Regions from separate parts of the Weizmannia sp. FSL K6-3076 genome, predicted to be linked through region 3. Evidence: riboswitches for the same ligand, from Rfam matches in the RefSeq annotation. Region 3 holds a riboswitch; each other region holds the start of a gene.
The links. A riboswitch is a leader RNA that binds a small molecule or an ion and turns the genes downstream of it on or off. The one in region 3 is predicted to bind S-adenosylmethionine.
Positions count from the first base shown of each region.

Region 1: another riboswitch for S-adenosylmethionine. It lies ahead of NSS95_RS03765 (O-acetylhomoserine aminocarboxypropyltransferase/cysteine synthase family protein); the one in region 3 lies ahead of NSS95_RS01175 (phosphoadenylyl-sulfate reductase).
Region 2: another riboswitch for S-adenosylmethionine. It lies ahead of NSS95_RS07350 (assimilatory sulfite reductase (NADPH) flavoprotein subunit); the one in region 3 lies ahead of NSS95_RS01175 (phosphoadenylyl-sulfate reductase).
Region 4: another riboswitch for S-adenosylmethionine. It lies ahead of NSS95_RS13630 (sulfite exporter TauE/SafE family protein); the one in region 3 lies ahead of NSS95_RS01175 (phosphoadenylyl-sulfate reductase).

Region 1 covers NZ_JBBOWU010000001.1:853,840-858,338, forward strand. Annotated here, with positions in the region: gene NSS95_RS03755 (murein hydrolase activator EnvC family protein) at 1-1,007, shown strand, start outside; gene cls (cardiolipin synthase) at 1,236-2,681, shown strand; SAM riboswitch class I at 2,781-2,888, shown strand; gene NSS95_RS03765 (O-acetylhomoserine aminocarboxypropyltransferase/cysteine synthase family protein) at 2,992-4,290, shown strand.
Region 2 covers NZ_JBBOWU010000001.1:1,585,194-1,589,692, reverse strand. Annotated here, with positions in the region: gene NSS95_RS07350 (assimilatory sulfite reductase (NADPH) flavoprotein subunit) at 1-1,761, opposite strand, end outside; SAM riboswitch class I at 1,882-1,982, opposite strand; gene NSS95_RS07345 (2-phosphosulfolactate phosphatase) at 2,156-2,851, shown strand; gene NSS95_RS07340 (phosphosulfolactate synthase) at 2,844-3,629, shown strand; gene NSS95_RS07335 (VOC family protein) at 3,613-4,011, shown strand; gene NSS95_RS07330 (ABC transporter substrate-binding protein) at 4,307-4,499, opposite strand, start outside.
Region 3 covers NZ_JBBOWU010000001.1:229,775-234,273, reverse strand. Annotated here, with positions in the region: gene NSS95_RS01185 (sirohydrochlorin chelatase) at 1-225, opposite strand, end outside; gene cobA (uroporphyrinogen-III C-methyltransferase) at 232-990, opposite strand; gene NSS95_RS01175 (phosphoadenylyl-sulfate reductase) at 1,391-2,116, opposite strand; SAM riboswitch class I at 2,208-2,312, opposite strand; gene NSS95_RS01170 (hypothetical protein) at 2,414-2,593, opposite strand; gene NSS95_RS01165 (TIGR04104 family putative zinc finger protein) at 2,623-2,928, opposite strand; gene NSS95_RS01160 (glycosyl hydrolase family 28-related protein) at 3,100-4,499, shown strand, end outside.
Region 4 covers NZ_JBBOWU010000001.1:2,857,839-2,862,337, reverse strand. Annotated here, with positions in the region: gene NSS95_RS13640 (purine/pyrimidine permease) at 1-429, opposite strand, end outside; gene NSS95_RS13635 (hypothetical protein) at 546-797, shown strand; gene NSS95_RS13630 (sulfite exporter TauE/SafE family protein) at 1,716-2,606, opposite strand; SAM riboswitch class I at 2,761-2,868, opposite strand; gene NSS95_RS13625 (amino acid permease) at 3,279-4,499, opposite strand, start outside.

The DNA.
Region 1 (4,499 bases), 620 kb from region 3:
GGATTGAAGACCGGAACGCTATTTTAAAAGATCGCGCCCGTGCCATGCAGAAAAACGGCGGCGGTTCGGTCAATTATTTGGATGTTTTTCTTGAAGCGAAAAGCGTTGGTGATTTTATTGACCGCTTTTCAGCAGTGAAGACATTGGTTGAAGCAGACCGGCAAATTTTGGAAGAACAGAAAAAAGATGAACAGGATTTAAAGGACAAACAGGCTTCAGTGGAAAAGAAACTGTCCGATTTGGAATCGATGCTGTCTGATTTACAATCATTAAAAGACAGTCTGAAACAGGATGAGAGCGAGAAATCGGCATTAATCAAAAAGCTGGAAAAACAAAAAGACAGCCTTAAAGAAGAGAAAATGTCGCTGAGTGAACAAAAGAGCATCCTGGCTGACCAAAAAGCTTCCATTGAAAAAGCCATTGCGTTTGCGAAAAAGCAAGCGGAGGAAGAAAGAAAGGCTGCAGCAAAAGCAGATGCAGCAGCAAAGGCACAAACGAATGCAGGATCAACAGGATCAGCAGGATCAAACGCAGGGACAACCCGCTCTGCATCGGTCAAGTCAAGTTCCGGGAGCCATTCCGGCGGATCCCTTCCGCAAGTATCTTCCGGGTCCTTTACGCGACCGGCATCCGGATATATTTCATCTGAATTCGGCGGGCGTTCCGGCGGGTTCCATCCGGGCATTGACATTGCCAACAGCATCGGGACACCGGTTGTCGCTGCAGCCGACGGTGTCGTGTTCAGGGCGTACCACTCTTCTTCATACGGGAATTGCGTCATGATCACCCACTATATTAACGGGAAGTTGTACACAACCGTTTATGCCCATTTGAGCTCGTACAGCGTCAGCACCGGGCAGCACGTCAGCAAAGGGCAGCAGATCGGAGCAATGGGAAATACCGGGGAATCAACAGGACCGCATCTTCACTTTGAAATTTATAACGGCCGCTGGACACCACCGCCACATACCGGTGCCCAAAACCCGAGAAACTATGTTAACTTTTAATAAGGACGAAAAAAAGAACCGTATCCATTGGTGCGGTTCTTTTTGCATGCAATGGCAGGGAAAGTGCTGTACGATAGGTAAGGCGCAAATATTATGGTATGATACAATTGTTATTTTTGCTGCGCAAACATATCCTATATCAATTCCAAAACACTTCACCGTGTTCCCGGATACCGGCCGGGAACAAACCTCAAGCAGGAACAAAGGGTGTACGAAAAGGAGAACGCAATGATTATAACGGTACTACTGGTTATCTTGTTTCTTTTGAATTTTATTCTGGCGGGAACCGTTATTTTCCTGGAACGGCGAGATGTCGGCGCAACTTGGGCATGGCTTTTGGTGCTATTATTCCTGCCGATTGCCGGCTTTATCCTGTATTTGGTATTCGGGCAAAATTTAAGCCGCCGGAAAATTTTTGACTGGAAGGTACAGGAGAAGATCGGCATTAAAGAAATTTCCCAGCAGCAAATTGAACTGCTGCGCGAAAACCGGTTTCCGTTTCATGATGAGCGGACAATCCAGTACAAGGATCTCGTTTATATGCTGCTGATGAATGACGGGGCAATCCTTTCCCAGGACAATCACGTCGATATATTTACAGACGGCAGGAAAAAATTCGAGGCTTTATTTGAAGACATCCGGAATGCAAAAGACAGTATTCATCTTGTATATTATATTTTCCGGAATGACCGCCTCGGCCATGAATTGATTGAACTGCTGTCGCAAAAAGCAAGAGAAGGCGTAAAGGTGCGGCTGCTTTATGATGATATGGGGTCGCGGATGCTGTTCCGCCGCAAATTTTTCCGGCCGCTTGTTGTTGCTGGTGGGGAAGTGGCGTCCTTTTTTCCTGCCCGGATCCCGCTCGTCAATTTGCGCGTCAATTTCAGGAATCACCGGAAATTGGCGATTATTGATGGGCAGATCGGATATATCGGCGGTTTTAATGTCGGGGATGAGTATCTTGGCCTGAATAAGAAATTCGGTTACTGGCGGGATACGCATCTACGGATTGTAGGGAGTGCTGTTTATGCCATGCAGACCCGCTTTATTTTGGACTGGAATCAGGCGTCACCGCATGATGTAAGAGATGAAGAACGTTATTTCCCGGTCATCCCATCGCAGGGTGAAACCGATATCCAAATCGTCTCAAGCGGCCCCGATTCTGAATGGGAGCAGATTAAAAACAGCTATATTAAAATGATCAATTCCGCCAAAAAATATATTTATTTGCAAACACCGTATTTTATTCCGGATGACAGCCTCCTGAATGCGCTGACGCTTGCCGCCTTATCCGGAGTGGATGTTCGGATTATGATTCCAAATAAACCGGATCATATGTTTGTCTATTGGGCGACGCTTTCCAACATCGGCCAGCTGTTAAAAACGGGCGTCAAAGTGTACATTTATCAAAAAGGGTTCATCCATGCGAAAATGATTGTCGTAGACGGGAAAATTGCTTCCGTTGGGACGGCCAATATCGATGTGCGCAGTTTCCGTCTCAATTTTGAAGTGAACGCCGTGCTGTACGACCGTGAGCTTTCCGGCACACTTGCCGGCGTTTTCCGGGACGATATGGCCGAATCAACCGAATTAACGCTCCATGATTACCAGAACCGGCCGCTTTATGTGCGGTTTAAAGAGTCCATTTCCCGGCTATTGTCGCCAATATTGTAGAAGAAAAAGAAAATTTTTTCAAAAAAAGGTTGACGGTTTGCCATTGTTCTTCTATAATCTTAAACAATAAGTCATTCAAAATTGAATTATGAAAAGAAACTCTTATCGAGAGCGGCGGAGGGACTAGGCCCTGCGAAGCCCGGCAACCTTCAGGCATTTGCCTGAAAAGGTGCTAATTCCTACAGACATGCGTCTGAAAGATAAGGGAGGAACTTACATACATTGTAACCCTCTTCCCTTACGAAGAGGGTTTTTTCATTTCCTCTTCCATCTTTCACGAAAAAATTTTAAAAAATCAGGAGGCTTTAAAATGACACAACCATCATTCCAACCGGAAACTTTATTGTTGCACGGCGGCCAGGAACCGGACCCGGCGACAGGATCGCGCGCCGTACCGGTATACCGGACGACTTCTTACGTTTTTCCGGATACAGAACATGCGGAGGGCGTCTTCAATTTATCAAAAGAAGGTTTCATTTATTCCCGTCTCGGCAATCCGACTGTGGATGTTTTTGAAAAACGTGTTGCTGCACTGGAAGGCGGAACAGCGGCTGTCGGTTTATCATCCGGCGCATCGGCCATTGCCTTTTCCATTTTGAACATCGTGCGTGCGGGTGATGACATCGTATCCGCCAGCAATCTTTACGGCGGCACCTATAATTTGTTTGCTGTGACATTGCCGAAATACGGCATTAACGTCAAGTTTGTGGACGGGTCCGACCCTGAAGCGTTCCGCCAGGCGATCACCCCGAAAACAAAAGCATTGTACGCGGAAATTATCGGCAACCCAAGCCTGCAGGTGCTCGACGTGGAAAAAGTGGCGGAAGTGGCCCATGAAAACGGTATTCCTTTGATTGTCGACAACACGTTTGCTTCTCCGTATGGTGCGAATCCGATCAAATGGGGCGCGGACGTGGTTGTCCATTCGGCGACAAAATGGATCGGCGGGCACGGAACGGCGATCGGCGGTGTTGCCGTTGACGGCGGGTGTTTTGACTGGAACACAGACAAATTCCCGGACTTTAGCGAACCGGATCCGAGCTATCACGGCTTGCGCTACGGCGTCGACACGGCACAGGCTGCGTTCGCCACAAAACTTCGCGTTCAGCTTTTGCGCGACTTCGGGCCTGCTTTAAGCCCGGACAACGCCTTTTTATTCCTGCAAGGGCTTGAAACGCTGCATCTGCGTGTGGAAAGGCATAACGAAAATGCATTGAAAGTCGCGGAATTTCTGAAAAACCATCCAGATGTTGCTTGGGTCAATTACCCGGGCCTTGAAGACCATCCGTCCCATGAGCTGGCGCAAAAATATTTGAACGGCGGTTACGGCTCCATTGTCAACTTTGGTGTGAAAGGCGGCCGGGAAACAGGAAGACGCGTGATCGACAATATTAAGCTGTGGTCGCATGTAGCGAATGTCGGCGACGCGAAATCGCTGATCATCCACCCGGCAACGACTACGCATTCGCAGCTGAGCGATGAAGAACTGGAAAAATCAGGGGTCACAGGCGATTTGATCCGCCTGTCCGTCGGGCTTGAAGCCGTCGAAGATTTGACAGCCGACCTCGATCAGGCCATTACAAAAGCAACAGCCGTTACAGCCCGGTAAAAGCGGGGAGCGGGTCCGGCAGATTCGTGCGAAGGCCGCCATGCGAATGCCAACAGGCGATCCGGAAAACTTATACGATGTTCTGGGCTGATCCCATTGAACAATGTTGCGGCCCGGACGGTCTGCATACCTGATCCAGATCGGGAGCTTCTGGATACCGGCTGCACCGAATACTGTCGGACCGCTTGACCGTTTTAAATGAACAAAAC
Region 2 (4,499 bases), 1.4 Mb from region 3:
TTCAAGCAGCGTTTCCTGGACGTCGCGGGCCATCTGCTTTTCATCGCCGCACACATACACACAGGCGCCTTTTTCAAGCCATGCATAAAAATCTTTGCTTTTTTCAAGCATCCGGTGCTGGACGTATATTTTTTCTGCCTGGTCGCGCGAAAAAGCCACATCCATCCGTTCGAGCACGCCATTTTTCAGCCAGTTTTGCCAGTCAAGCTGATACAGAAAATCCGTCGCAAAATGCTGGTCCCCGTAAAACAGCCATGTTCGTCCGGTGATCCCTTCCGCTTCCCTTTCTTCCAGGAAAGAACGGAACGGCGCCACGCCTGTTCCCGGCCCGATCATGATCACCGGCACATCCGGGTCAGCCGGAAGTTTGAAATTCGGATTGCGGTGGACATAAACCGGCAGCTTGTCTCCCGGTTTTATCCTGCCTGCGATTTGCCCGGAGCAAACCCCTTCGCGCACCCTTCCGTTTGCTGTATAGCAGTCCAGTGCAATGACAAGATGGACTTCATCGGGGTTCGCTTTCCAGCTGCTTGCGATCGAATAAAGCCGCGGCGGCATTTTCCGGAGCATTTGTACGAAAGCTTGCACTTCCACTTTTTCCGGCGGATATTCCTCGACAAGATCGAGCAGGCCCCGCCCTTCAAGGTACGCCTTTGCCTCCGCTTCATTTTCAAGCAAAGCCGTAAGCGCTTTGTTTCCGAAAAGCACGGCTGCCTGCTGAAGCAGCGGTTTTGTTAATCTCGTAATTTCATAATGTCTGAGTAATGCTTCCCTGGCCGGCAGCACTTCCCCTTTTTTATTGACCGGAACCGGTTCTTCCGGATCCCAGCCGAGCTTTTCGATCAGCCGTTCCACGAGTTTCGGATCATTTTCCGGGTAAATCCCGATGCTGTCCCCCGGTTCAAATGTAAAACCGGAACCTTCAAGGGATAGTTCGATATGGTGCGTTTCTTTATTGGACCCTTCCCAGTTCAAATTGATATTTTCCAGCACTTCCGCCTGGAACGGGTTGGATTTGGAATAATCGGTGTTTGCGGGCCGGGTGGCATCTGCTGCGGTTGAAGGCGGCAAGGCAGATGACTGGAGCACGCCTGTAACCCCTTCAAACCATTCCTGGGCGTCTTCTTCATAATCCACATCGCAATCCACCCGCGGATAGAGCCGTTCCCCGCCCAACTCTTCCAGCCTCTTGTCGATCTCTTTTCCGACCTTGCAAAAAAACTCATATGTCTGGTCCCCAAGCGCCAAAACGGAAAATTGGACCCCGTCCAGTTTCGGGGCTTTTCTGCTGTGGATCAGCTCATAGAAAGACAATGCGTTGTCAGGCGGATCCCCTTCCCCTTGTGTACTTGTAATGATGAGCAGATACCCTGCATTTTTTAAATCTTTCGGCTTGGCTGCATCGAGTGCCGAAAAAGATACGGTAAACTGCATTTCTTTTAATCTGGCGGCGAATGCTTCGGCAAGCGCCTGGGCATTGCCTGTCTCGGAACCAAACAGCAGCGTAACCGTTTTGGTTGCCGTCTGTACCGGTTTTTCAGCAACAGCTGTACTTCCCAGGGGATTCGTTCCTTGTTCGGCAAACGGATAGGTTAAATATCCGCTTAGCCATAATTTTTGCTGATCCGTTAATAGTTGCAGCAGTTCATTTAACTTTTCCGCCTGTTCTTTACTAAACGGGCTGTTTTGTACACTTAACGGCAAATCTTCCACCTCGCAATGTTTGCATGCACTTTTCATTTGTTTATTTATGTATGACATCCTAATCCAAATATACATAGAAGTTTACTTGGATTTTAATCCGCTTCTTTCCATGAGAAGCGCCTTCGAAAAAAGCTCTCCTTACAAAGATAAGAAGAGCCGGCGCACAATGGTCAACTTCTCTTATCTTTCAGACGATTGTCTGCAGGAATTGGCACAGTGTTTTTCAACCTGTTGCCGAGGCTTCAAAGGGCCTTTCCCTCCACCTCTCTGGATAAGAAGCACGAATCATTATTTAGAAATCATTGAAAACATTATACAATCAAATGCAGGTACAGTCAATTCTTTTTTGAACAGATGGGACATTTAAAAAAGGAAAAGGGTGGCAAGTTCCGCATCAAGCGTCCCCCCAATATACTTTATGTATCTTTTGCACAGAATGAGGGGGGAATGGATGAATATCCGCATTTACCAGGGGAATGAGATGACGCCGGAAGACGGGGACGCCAATATTGTGATCGATGTAATCCGCGCGTTTACGGTTGCCCACCATGCCTTTTTGGGCGGCGTAAAAGAGATTTGGTTGGCTGACTCAATAGAAACGGCTTTTCGTATCAAAAACAAATACCCGCATGTTTTGCTCACGGGCGAAAGGAACGGCCTTCCGATCCCGGGATTTGATTTGGGCCATTCACCGGCCGCCATCGCCAAACAGCCGTTAGCCGGCAAAACGTTGGTGCAAACATCGACAAACGGGGTAAAAGCAGTTTTTCGCGCCCTTCATGCAAAGGAAGTCTATGTTACCGGCTTTTCGAATGCAAAAACGACGGCAAAATGGATCCGGCGCAAATGGAAAGACAAAGACAACGCCCGCATCAACATGATCGCTTCCCATCCGACAGGGGAAGATGACCTGGCATGCGCATTATACATGGAAAGCATCCTCACCGGCTCGGGCACGATAAAGCCGGAATCAGTGATCAAGGAGATTGTAAATGCCAGTGTCGCAAAGAAATTTCTTGATCCCGGCCAGCCTGCATTTAACCCGGCTGACCTGGAATATTGTATCAAAGAAAGAGACTGCGAGTTTGTGATGAAAATGGATCCAACGGGAGAATTTCCAACGATCGTGAGGGTTGAAGATGAATGACCATGGTTTGACACTGCCTTTACGCAATGAGAAACCGCGGGATTGCGGGATCACCATCTTAATTGACAATGGCATTCCGCTGAACTTTTTTAAAGATACCATGAACAGTGCAGCCCCTTATATTGATTTCATCAAATTCGGCTGGGGGACATCGGTCGTTTCAAGCCATTTGGAAGAAAAAATAGATCACTTGAGGCAAAACGGCATTGCCTTCTTTTTCGGCGGCACTTTATTTGAAAAGTTTGCCAGCCAGGGAAAAACGGATCGGTACGTTCAATACTGCCGGCGGTTTGAATGCGAATATGTTGAAATCTCAAATGGCACCCTGCCGCTGTCCAATCCGGAAAAATGCCGCTATATTGCGGAGTTTTCAAAGGATTTTAAAGTGTTAAGTGAAGTCGGCTCAAAAGATACTGCCAAATCAATGGCCGATACGCCAGCATTATGGTTGGAATCGATTAGTCAAGATTTAGAAGCAGGCGCATATAAAGTGATGACAGAGGCAAGGGAAAGCGGCACAAGCGGCATTTACAACGGGGACGGGGAAATACGGGAGGAGATGTTTGCGGCCATCCTGGACTCGGGGATTCCCCGCGATTCTTTCATTTTCGAAGCGCCCAACAAGCAGCTCCAGGCTTTTTTTATCCACCATCTCGGTCCGGATGCCAATTTGGCCAACATCCCTTTTTCGGATGCCCTTGCGCTTGAAACATTAAGGCTCGGTTTGCGATCAGATACTTTTTTTATTGGAGGAGATTCCCATGAGAGAAACGGATAAAATTTTTCATTTGGCGATTCCGTGCAAAGATCTTGATGAAACAGCCGATTTCTATCAAAAATTAGGCTGCAAGGTAGCGCGCCGGTATGATGACCGGGTCACTTTCAATTTTTTCGGGGACCAGGTTGTCTGCCATCTGAGCCCTGAAAAAATAGATCCCAACCCGAAAATGTATCCCCGCCATTTCGGCATTACTTTTTTGGATAAAGCAGCATTTGAGGAAACCCTTCAATCTGCAAAGAAAAACCATTTACCATTTTTCCAGGATAAAATGGTCCGGTTTGGAGGCAAGCAAGAGGAACATTGGACATTTTTCCTCCAAGACCCCTCTAACAACTTGCTCGAATTTAAATATTATCATGATGAAAGCATGGTGTATTAACCAGTCCCATTCATTGCTCAAGGCCGGGCCATGCGCCGGCTTTTCCTGGAAAGCGACCACATTTTATCGGCTTCCCAGGCATGCTCTGGGTGCAGCGGTCTCTACTCCTAATCTGCCTCAGCAAAAGGCGGCTGATGTTTTCGAATTCTTACAGGAAGGAGCGGTGCTTGAAATTCGGGAATAGACCGGAAGTTGTTAACAAACGTCAACATTTACCGCCCCATTCACCCGGATTCCTCGTATTCAAACGCTACTGGAAGTAAATGTTGTCTTCACTTCCGGTCATTTTGGTTTCTTATTGATTTTCTAAGTTGACAAAAGCCTTTTCGGGATTGACATGTGTTTTTGTGATTTTTGCCTGGTACAGCCAATCCGAAACGTCTTGCCATTTTTTTGGGTCCTGATCGGCAATAGTTTTATTTTTCTCGTCCATCTTCGGCAGTAAAATGTGCAGGCTCTTCGTTTCCACATTTTTATCCAGCGGTGAG
Region 3 (4,499 bases):
CCCGGCACTCAGCAGCAATACCGGCACAACAGCAATGCGCCCTGCGCCGCCCCGGACAAGCGCATCAATCCCTGCCGCAATATCCGGTTCCGCAATTTCCAGATAGCAAATTTCCTGGAGATCCGCATCCACCTGCGCCATTGCTTGCCGGATCGTCGCTGTTGCTTCCCGGGCGGTTTCAGGCACACGGCTGCCATGGCTGACATATAAAACGCCTTGTTTCATACCCGTTCACCCGGTACAGGCCGGAGCAGCAGAAAGCTGTTCAAACCATTTTAACTCTTCGCGCAGTTTTACCACTTCTCCGATGATCAAAAGCGATGGGTTGCGCAGCCCAGCCGCCTTTTCACTTAAATTTCCAAGCGTGCTGACCGCGGTTTCCTGTTTTTCAGTCGTGCCCCAGCGGATTAGTGCAGCCGGCATGTCCGGTGATTTGCCGTGCTTTATCAGTTGCGCACAGATGAGTGGCAGATTTTTCACGCCCATATAAATGCAAAGTGTATCAATTCCCGCATATTTGGACCAATACGCATCAAGATCTTCGCCTTTTTTCGTGACGCCCGCGATAAAAGCAACGGATGTACTGAGCCCGCGGTGGGTGAGCGGAATGCCGGCATAGGCGGGCACAGCGGAACCGGCTGTAATTCCCGGCACGATTTCAAACGGAATATGTTTTTGCACCAGGACTTCCGCTTCCTCCCCGCCTCTACCGAATATAAACGGATCACCGCCCTTTAAACGGACAACCGTTTTTCCTTGGTTAGCAAATTTCACAAGCAGGTGGTTGATCATATCCTGCGTCATCGTATGGGCATCCGGTTTTTTCCCGCAGTAGACAAGTTCTGCATCCGGCCTTGCCTCTTTTAACAGGTCCGGATTCACCAGCCGGTCATATAAAATGACATCCGCTTCCCGGATCAGGCGCAATCCTTTCACTGTAATCAGCTCCGGATCGCCGGGTCCTGCCCCGACTAAATATACTTTTCTCATTTCTTCACCTGCTTTAAACTTAATCGGACTCGTTGTTTTGGTTGATGCGAGCACTTGAACAATCCTAGTCTGGATTGGCTACAAGCGGGCACCTGAAAAAGCTGGCTGCTTTTGCCGCTAGAGCTTGCTGAACGGGTCCAATTCTGCGTTTGTACCCAATTTATCAGCAAGCTCCATCTCAAAATATAAAAGAATCCATCTTCGAAAATGCGATTTTATCTTCTCTATACGCTGAATCAGCTTCCAAGTGCAATTTTTTCCCTGGTTTTTTCATAAAACCGATTTGTATATAAATTTTTGCCGCATTCTTACCAAATCTAGGAATTTTGTAAAATGAACGAAATCTTGTCATGCAGACTGATGCTTACTCTTATTACCTATGTCATTTTATATAGCAGCCTTATTTTTTCTGAACCGTATGCAGCCCGCATTCGGTTTTATTAAAGCCCGCCCATCTTCCTGCTCTTGAGTCGCTGTTTCCGACAGCACGTGTGCACGGGAAGCAGCCGATGCTCGGATATCCCTGGTCGTGCAATTCGTTATATGGAAGATTGTTAGACCGGATATAGTTCCAAACATCATCCCATGTCCAATGAATCAGCGGGCAAATTTTAATCGAATGGAACCTTTCATCTTTATTGACAAAATTCGTTTTTGCCCTTGTCGGCGATTGCTCCCGCCGTAAGCCGGATATCCAGGCCACAGCTCCCTGCAGCGTTTCTTCAAGCGGCTTGATTTTCCGGATATAGCAGCATTGGTCCGGATCCCTTTTCCAAAGGGCAGATCCGTATTGCGCCGCCTGTTCATCAAGCGTAAGCGACGGTTTTTTCATTTGGATATTTAAAGCCGGATATTTCTTTTTTACTTTTTCAATCAATTCGTAAGTCTGCGGAAAGTGCAGGTCCGTATCCAAAAATACGATATCCGCATCTTCTCTGACTTTCGAAATGAGATCAATCAGCACCATTCCTTCTGCGCCGAAGCTGCACGCATATACCACTGATTTACCGTACGTGCCATATGCCCACTGCAAAATTTCCAATGCACCCTTTGTTTTATCTTCCGGCACGAACGCTGCAAACGGATCCGACGTAAACTGTTCATATGTGAGCCGCGTTTGCTCCACTCTATTCCCTTCTTTCTTATTCGATTACTAAGGATTAAACGACAAAAATCTTCTTACCCTGAAGTAAGAAGATATCCATTCCCGGGAAATCTTCTTATCTTTCAGGCCACCACCTGCAGGAATTGGCACAGTACCCGTTTTCGGACCTGCTGCCGAGGCTTCACAGGGCCCTTCCCTCCACCTCTCTTGATAAGAAAATAACAACATATAAGCTTGAAGTTTATTGTATACCTTCTTATGCTATTCGTCAACGAAAAATTCTGATAAAGAAAATAAGGCCCATTTTCACGAAAAGTGTTACATGTAGTTTTGGGCCACCTTTTTCTTTCTCATTTGATGAAATGGTTTCCAATCTTTACTTGCATGTGTTTTTTTCAAATCTTGCTCTGTACCAAATCGGTTCATCAATTCACCTTTAAACTTGCGGCGTACCGGCTCAGCTCCGCGTTTCATCATCACCTGGATTTTTGAAGCCATTTAAAAGGGCGACAACTATTCGTTCCCTTTTACCATAGAGGCCTTTCTTTATGATCAAACGAATAAACATAAGGCATCATAAGAATCAAACAAGCCCAAATAATGATGATTAGTGTTATGAATGCAATTTTTGGAATGCCCAATATCATTAGTCCAAATGAGATGAAAAAGCAAAGCAGGGAAAAATATCCAACTTTATTTCGAAACTTCAAACTTGGATATAACTTGGCTTTACAATTTGGACATTCTATGGTTTGGTCAAACTTCCATAACCTCTTAAAGATATAAATCCACTTAAATGGATGGTTACAATCAGAACATTTTGGCAGGCTCATTGACTTCCACCTTCCTTTTCTTCGATTTTAACATAAAATCCAATCTTTTTTTATGCCAACAACAATGATTTAGAAAAGAGTCTTCCTTTTTCAGTGCGTTTTCCAACCTGCGGGGGTAAACTACATATATCCAATGACAGAGACTGAATGAAGGCAAAGCGGGGTGAAAAAATGATTCATTTGGATAAGCATCATGACCCCCGGACAAACGGCATGCTGCTGCGCCAGCTTTCACGCAGGGCAGTCCAGCCGGGTACCCTAATCCAGGAAAATGAAGCGCTTTTTCAAAAATACTGCCAGCCGGAATTTCACAAACCGTTTTCCCTTTCACGGCTGCTGCTGAACCGGAGATATCCGGTTGAACCGTATAAAACCCTTGCAGATCAGAACGGCCTTGTCTACCCGGAATGGAAAACGATATTGGATCAAGAATACAGCCGGCTGCTGTCTGTGGCATCCCGTACAGTCAATGTGGCAGATTTCGGGGCTGCCGGCGATGGAAAAACCGACTGCACAGCGGCATTCCAAAAAGCACTGGGAAACGGCCGCGTGAAAGTGATCGTACCGGAAGGCGTTTATCTTGTAAAGGGGCTTAAGCTGCCTTCATGGACATGCCTTTGCGGCAGCGGAAAAGGCGTAACCATCATCAAACTCCATCCGCATGCACCGAAAAAAACGCGTCTCATCCAAAATGCCCATTTTCATCGTGGCAATCACCATATATCGGTGGAGGGGCTCACGCTCGATTGGAATGTCGAAAGGCTCGGGCAAGAGGAAAGAACGGCAGCAGGAAATAACCGTTCAAGCTGTCTGACTTTTGCGCACGTCACGTTCGGCTGGGTGAAAAATGTGGAGGCGGCGGGGGCCGGACTGCACGGTTTTGATGTATCCTCTGCCCGTTATCATTATTTGGGAGACGGCTTTCTCGCCCCAGGAAGGAGCCGCTATATCTGGCTGGACGGGCTCACGGCAAGCGGATTCGGTGATGACGGGATTACCACCCACCATAGCGACTATTGTTTTATTTCAAATTCTTTCTGTTACAACCCAAGTGGAAGGGCCCACAAAAAAGGGTTTTCCAACTCCAATGGCATTGAGATTGATGACGGCTCGCGCCATGTATGGCTTTGCAATAATGCATCAAGCGGCTGTTTCGGAGGTGTTGAAATCAAAGCCCACCACAATGCATCGGCTGCTTCTCATGTGCATTTGTATGGCCATCTTTCTGTCCGCGACAACCGCTCTTTTAACTTCCGGCATATCGGCCACCATAAAGGCAAAGATGCCGATTCGAAAAGCGCGAACCATATTGTGGCGGCCAATCTAGTTTCTGTCGCACCGGTGTTTACGGATTTATATGAAGGTTCAACGCCGCGCAGCCTCGTTGTTTCCGCTTACCGAAACGTTGTAATTAACGGGCTGACTGCGCTTGGCGACCCGGATTATGATTTCAAGGGAAATCCTGTTGTCGCCATCCAGTACCGCGCAAAAAATGTTATTTTGAAAAATGTAGAAATCAGCGGGTTTCAAAATGCAAAACGGATCAGGGGCAAAGACAAATGCGTACTGCT
Region 4 (4,499 bases), 2.6 Mb from region 3:
AAAAGAGCCGCTCAACTGCAGCACCAACAACAGCAAATAAATAAATGTCACTACCGGCGTAAACAGTTTATTTAATTGGTCCACAAGTCCGGTAAAAGCGAGCAGGAAGAAAAAGATGCCGGTTACAATCAGTGCGCCTGCCAAATATTGCAGAGATTCAGTGCTTGAACTGTACAAGCTGCCGACAAGCCCTGCATAAATGGCAAACACGCTCCACCACAACCCGGCCGGCCCTTCATTGATGGGCATTCTGTGGCCGAAAATTCCTTGCAAAAGGCCGCCGATCCCGAGTACAAAAAGCGTCCGCTGCACAAACAGGGCAGTCTCACCTGCACTGAAATGGAAAGCATCCGCAATGGCAATCGGGGCCGCGATCGACCCGGCGATCATAAATGCCATCCATTGCAGCGACGAAATCAATGTTTTCATAGACACACCGTTCTTTCCGTTCAAAAAATGGAAAATACCAGTAAATATAATTATAGCAAAACAGGTTTTACATTTTAAACATAAAACACTTCGCCGATGGGGGAGGGATAGCGGGCATGGCGGACAGCGGCATAAACAGGGGTTGCAAACCGGACGGGGCGCGGGTTAAGCCATGTTTTTTGATTTGCAAAAAGTTCTTGGTCGGTCTTCATGCAGAACGCTTCTCGTATGAACTTGTTAATAAAAGAAGTTTGCGGCTGCCTTCACTTAGGTGTGCTATGATGGTTTTTCATTTTTTGCTGGTGCTGTATGGTAGCGGCATGGCCGGTTATGTTAAGGAAGCGAGCAAAAAAGTCGTTGTTTCTTAACATAGAGGCCGTCTATGTTGAGGAAGCGAACAAAAATTGCCTTGTTCCTTAACATAGAGGCCGTCTACGTTAAGGAAGCGAGCGAAAAAGGTGCTGTTCCTTAACATAGAGGCCGTCTACGTTAAGGAAGCGAGGTCAAAAGTCGTTGTTCCTTAACATAGAGCCCGTCTACGTTAAGAAAGCGAGCGAAAATAGCTTTGTTTCTTAACATAGAGGTCGGCTACGTTAAGGAAGCGAGCGAAAATTGCGTTGTTCCTTAACATAGAGTACGTCTACGTGAAGAAAGCGAGCAAAAAAGGTGTTGTTTCTTAACATAGAGGCTGTCTACGTAAAGGAAGCGAGGTAAAAAGACATTGTTCCTTAACATAGTGCACGTCTACATTAAGGAAGCGAGCAAAAAAAGTGTTGTTTCTTAACATAGAGCCCGTCTACGTTAAGAAAGCGAGCAAAAAAGACGTTGTTCCTTAACATAGAGGCCGTCTATGTTGAGGAAGCGAGGTCAAAAGGCGTTGTTCCTTAACATAGAGCCCGTCTACGTAAAGGAAGCGAGCGAAAAAGACGTTGTTTCTTAACATAGAGTGCGTCTACATTAAGGAAGCGAGGTAAAAAGACATTGTTCCTTAACATAGAGCATGTCTACATTAAGGAAGCGAGAAAAAATTATATTGTTCCTTAACATAGAGGCCGTCTACGTTAAGAAAGTTCGGTAAAAAGATGTTGTTTCTTAACATAGAGGTCGTCTACGTAAAGGAAGCGCGGTAAAAAGACGTTGTTTCTTAACATAGAGCGCCTCTACATTAAGGAAGCGAGCAAAAAAGGCACTGTTCCTTCAAATAGAAGCGTCTATGTTCATTCTTTGCCAAAATTTGTTTAGGTAAAAACAATCCGGGCAATGGATCCCTTGCCCGAAAACATTCCTTATTCTGTGACGCTTACGCTGGCGCTGGCAACTGCCCGTTTGTGTCTTCTGATTGTATAGAAAATGAGGATGGCCCATATTGCCGCAATGGCTGTATAGGTAACGCCGTACCAGCCGCTACCGGCGCCCGCCATTTTTAATAAAGTTTGCACGTTGCTGAACACAATCATGCCGCTGACAATGACAGCCAGCAAATGAGCCGGTAAAATTTTAACCAGATAGGCTGCAATCGGCGCGGCGATCAGGCCGCCAAGCATGAGGGCGATCGTCCAAATCCAGTTAATTTGCATAGCGCCGAGGGATAAGAGGAAACCGATGCTTGATGCCAAGGATACAGCAAATTCACTAGTATCCACCGAGCCGATCACTTTCCGCGGTTCGATGTCATTTCTGGACAGCAAAGCCGGTGTGGCGATAGGGCCCCAGCCACCGCCCCCCGTTGCATCAAAAAATCCTGCGACAAAGCCAAGTGGGATAAAAAATATGTTTGACCTGGTTTGCTTTTTGACTTTCGACGCCCCGCGCGTATTGAACAGAAACCGGGTAAGAATATAGAGGCCAAGGGCGATCAGAAAAATAGAAATGTACGGTTTTAATGTGCTTGCAGGAAGATGGCTAAGCACGGTTGCCCCGAGAAAGGCGCCGACAGCTCCAGGTACAACCAGTTTCCAAATGATCCCTTTATCGACATTCCCAAATTTCATATGTGAAACTCCGGAAGCCGCCGTTGTAAAAACTTCCGCCAAATGCACAGAAGCTGACGCGACAGCCGGCGCAATCCCGAAAGCTAGCAAAAGTGAGGTTGAAGTCACCCCGTAACCCATTCCAAGAGATCCATCCACCAATTGCGCGGCAAGGCCGACAAGTGCTAAGATAATTAATTTTTGCATGTTCAAGTTCCTCGCTTTCTTCATTCATAAATTTAATTCATCCTGATGTAGAGGAATTATACGCATCAGGGCCTATCCTGGTTCAAACGGCCGGCCTTGCAGAAATAAAAAACTTTCCGCCATTTTTACGGAAAGACAGCGAGTAAAGGATAAGCGCTTATCTTTCAAAATGGTACCCATTTTGCTGGAATTGGCACCTTGCTGCTCGCTGCAGGTTGCCGGACTTCATCGGGCCAGATCCCTCCGTCGCTCTTGATAAGTTATTTGTTGTTTAAAATTTTATCAGAAAATAAATGGAAGTCAATATAATTATTTCAAGTTTTTTTATCGGATTTATCCGAATGGAGGGATAAAGAAAAAAACTCCCTATCAGATCACGCTCTGTCGGGAGTTTTTTTTCTTTACGCTGATTGGTTTTTTTAAAGCAGGTTCAGAACCAGGCGGGGCATCATGGCCGCTTTCATTTGCTTCACAAAACGAAAAAGAGTCCAAACGGGTTGGCGTGCCGCCCATTCTGGCAGTTTGACACGCCGTGCACACCGTGTCTGTCCTCTCACCGCCAAGGGAACCGGTTTTATCAACACCGCTTGTTTGTGCTCGCTTATCGCGCAGTTGTATTTCTGTCCTCTCCCTGCCCAAAAGACCGGTTTTATCAACACAGCCGGCTGGAGCCTATTCCTTTCCTTTGATTCTCAGTGACAGGACGACGAGCACGATTAAAATAGCAAGGCAGACGCTTGTTCCAATCGGGTTTCCGCCGCCCAGCAAAAAGGACAGGAAAATGCCTGCCAGTGCAAGCAGCGCAATCCAGACCATGAAAGGATACCCTTTTACACGGAAGGAAGGCAATTTTGCATACGACTTCCGGAGCCGCAGTTCGGCTGCGCAGATGGCGATCCAAACAAGGACGACGGTAAATCCCGGGATGGTCATCAAATAGCTGATGACCTCATTCGGCGTAAGATAGGCCAGAATCACGCCGGCTAAAATAAACAGTGAGGTCAGCAAAATACTAATGAGCGGGACGCCTTTCCGGGAAATTTTTAAAAAGGCGTGCGGCGCTTCTCCGGACTGTGCCATGTTAAACAGTGTGCGTGAAGTGGCATAAATGCCGGAATTGGCGGCAGAAAGAACGGCCGTCAAGAGCACAAAATTCATCACATGGGCGGCAGCGGGGATCCCTGTGCGGCTGAATACCTGTACAAACGGGCTTTCCACGGAAGAAACCTGATTCCACGGGACAATGCCACAAATGACCAGGATTGGCAAAATATAAAAAAGCATGACACGAATAACGGTCTGTTTAATCACACGCGGCAACACTTTCTCGCTGTCTTTTGTTTCCGAAACGGTAACGCCGATCAGTTCCGCCCCGCCGTATGAAAACATAACGATCAGAAAAGCATTGAACGTACCGTGAAGCCCGTTCGGAAAAAAGCCGCCGTGCGCGGTATAGTTGGACAGCGTGGAAGATGTCCCGGGGAATAAACCGAATAAAATCAGCGCACCAAGCAGGATAAAAACGATCAACGTGATAATTTTAATGCCGGCAATCCAAAATTCAAATTCGCCGTAGTACTTCACTTCAATTAAATTGATGCCGACCATGAAAGCAGCACAGAGCAAACTGAGCAGCCACAATGGCGCGTGGGGAATCCAGAATTGCAGGAAGCTCCCGGCTGCAAGCAGTTCCACAACTGTCACAATGACCCAGTTGATCCAGTACAGCCAGCCAATAATGAAAGAAACCCGGCTGCCGAACGCTTTGTGGATCAGATTTTGGACGTTGAGGCCGGGGTGGACGAGCGCCATTTCCCCAAGCGCTGACATGACAATGAATAAAAGTACGCCGCCGATCAGGTAAGAAACGGCAACACTTGGGCCGGCAAGGCT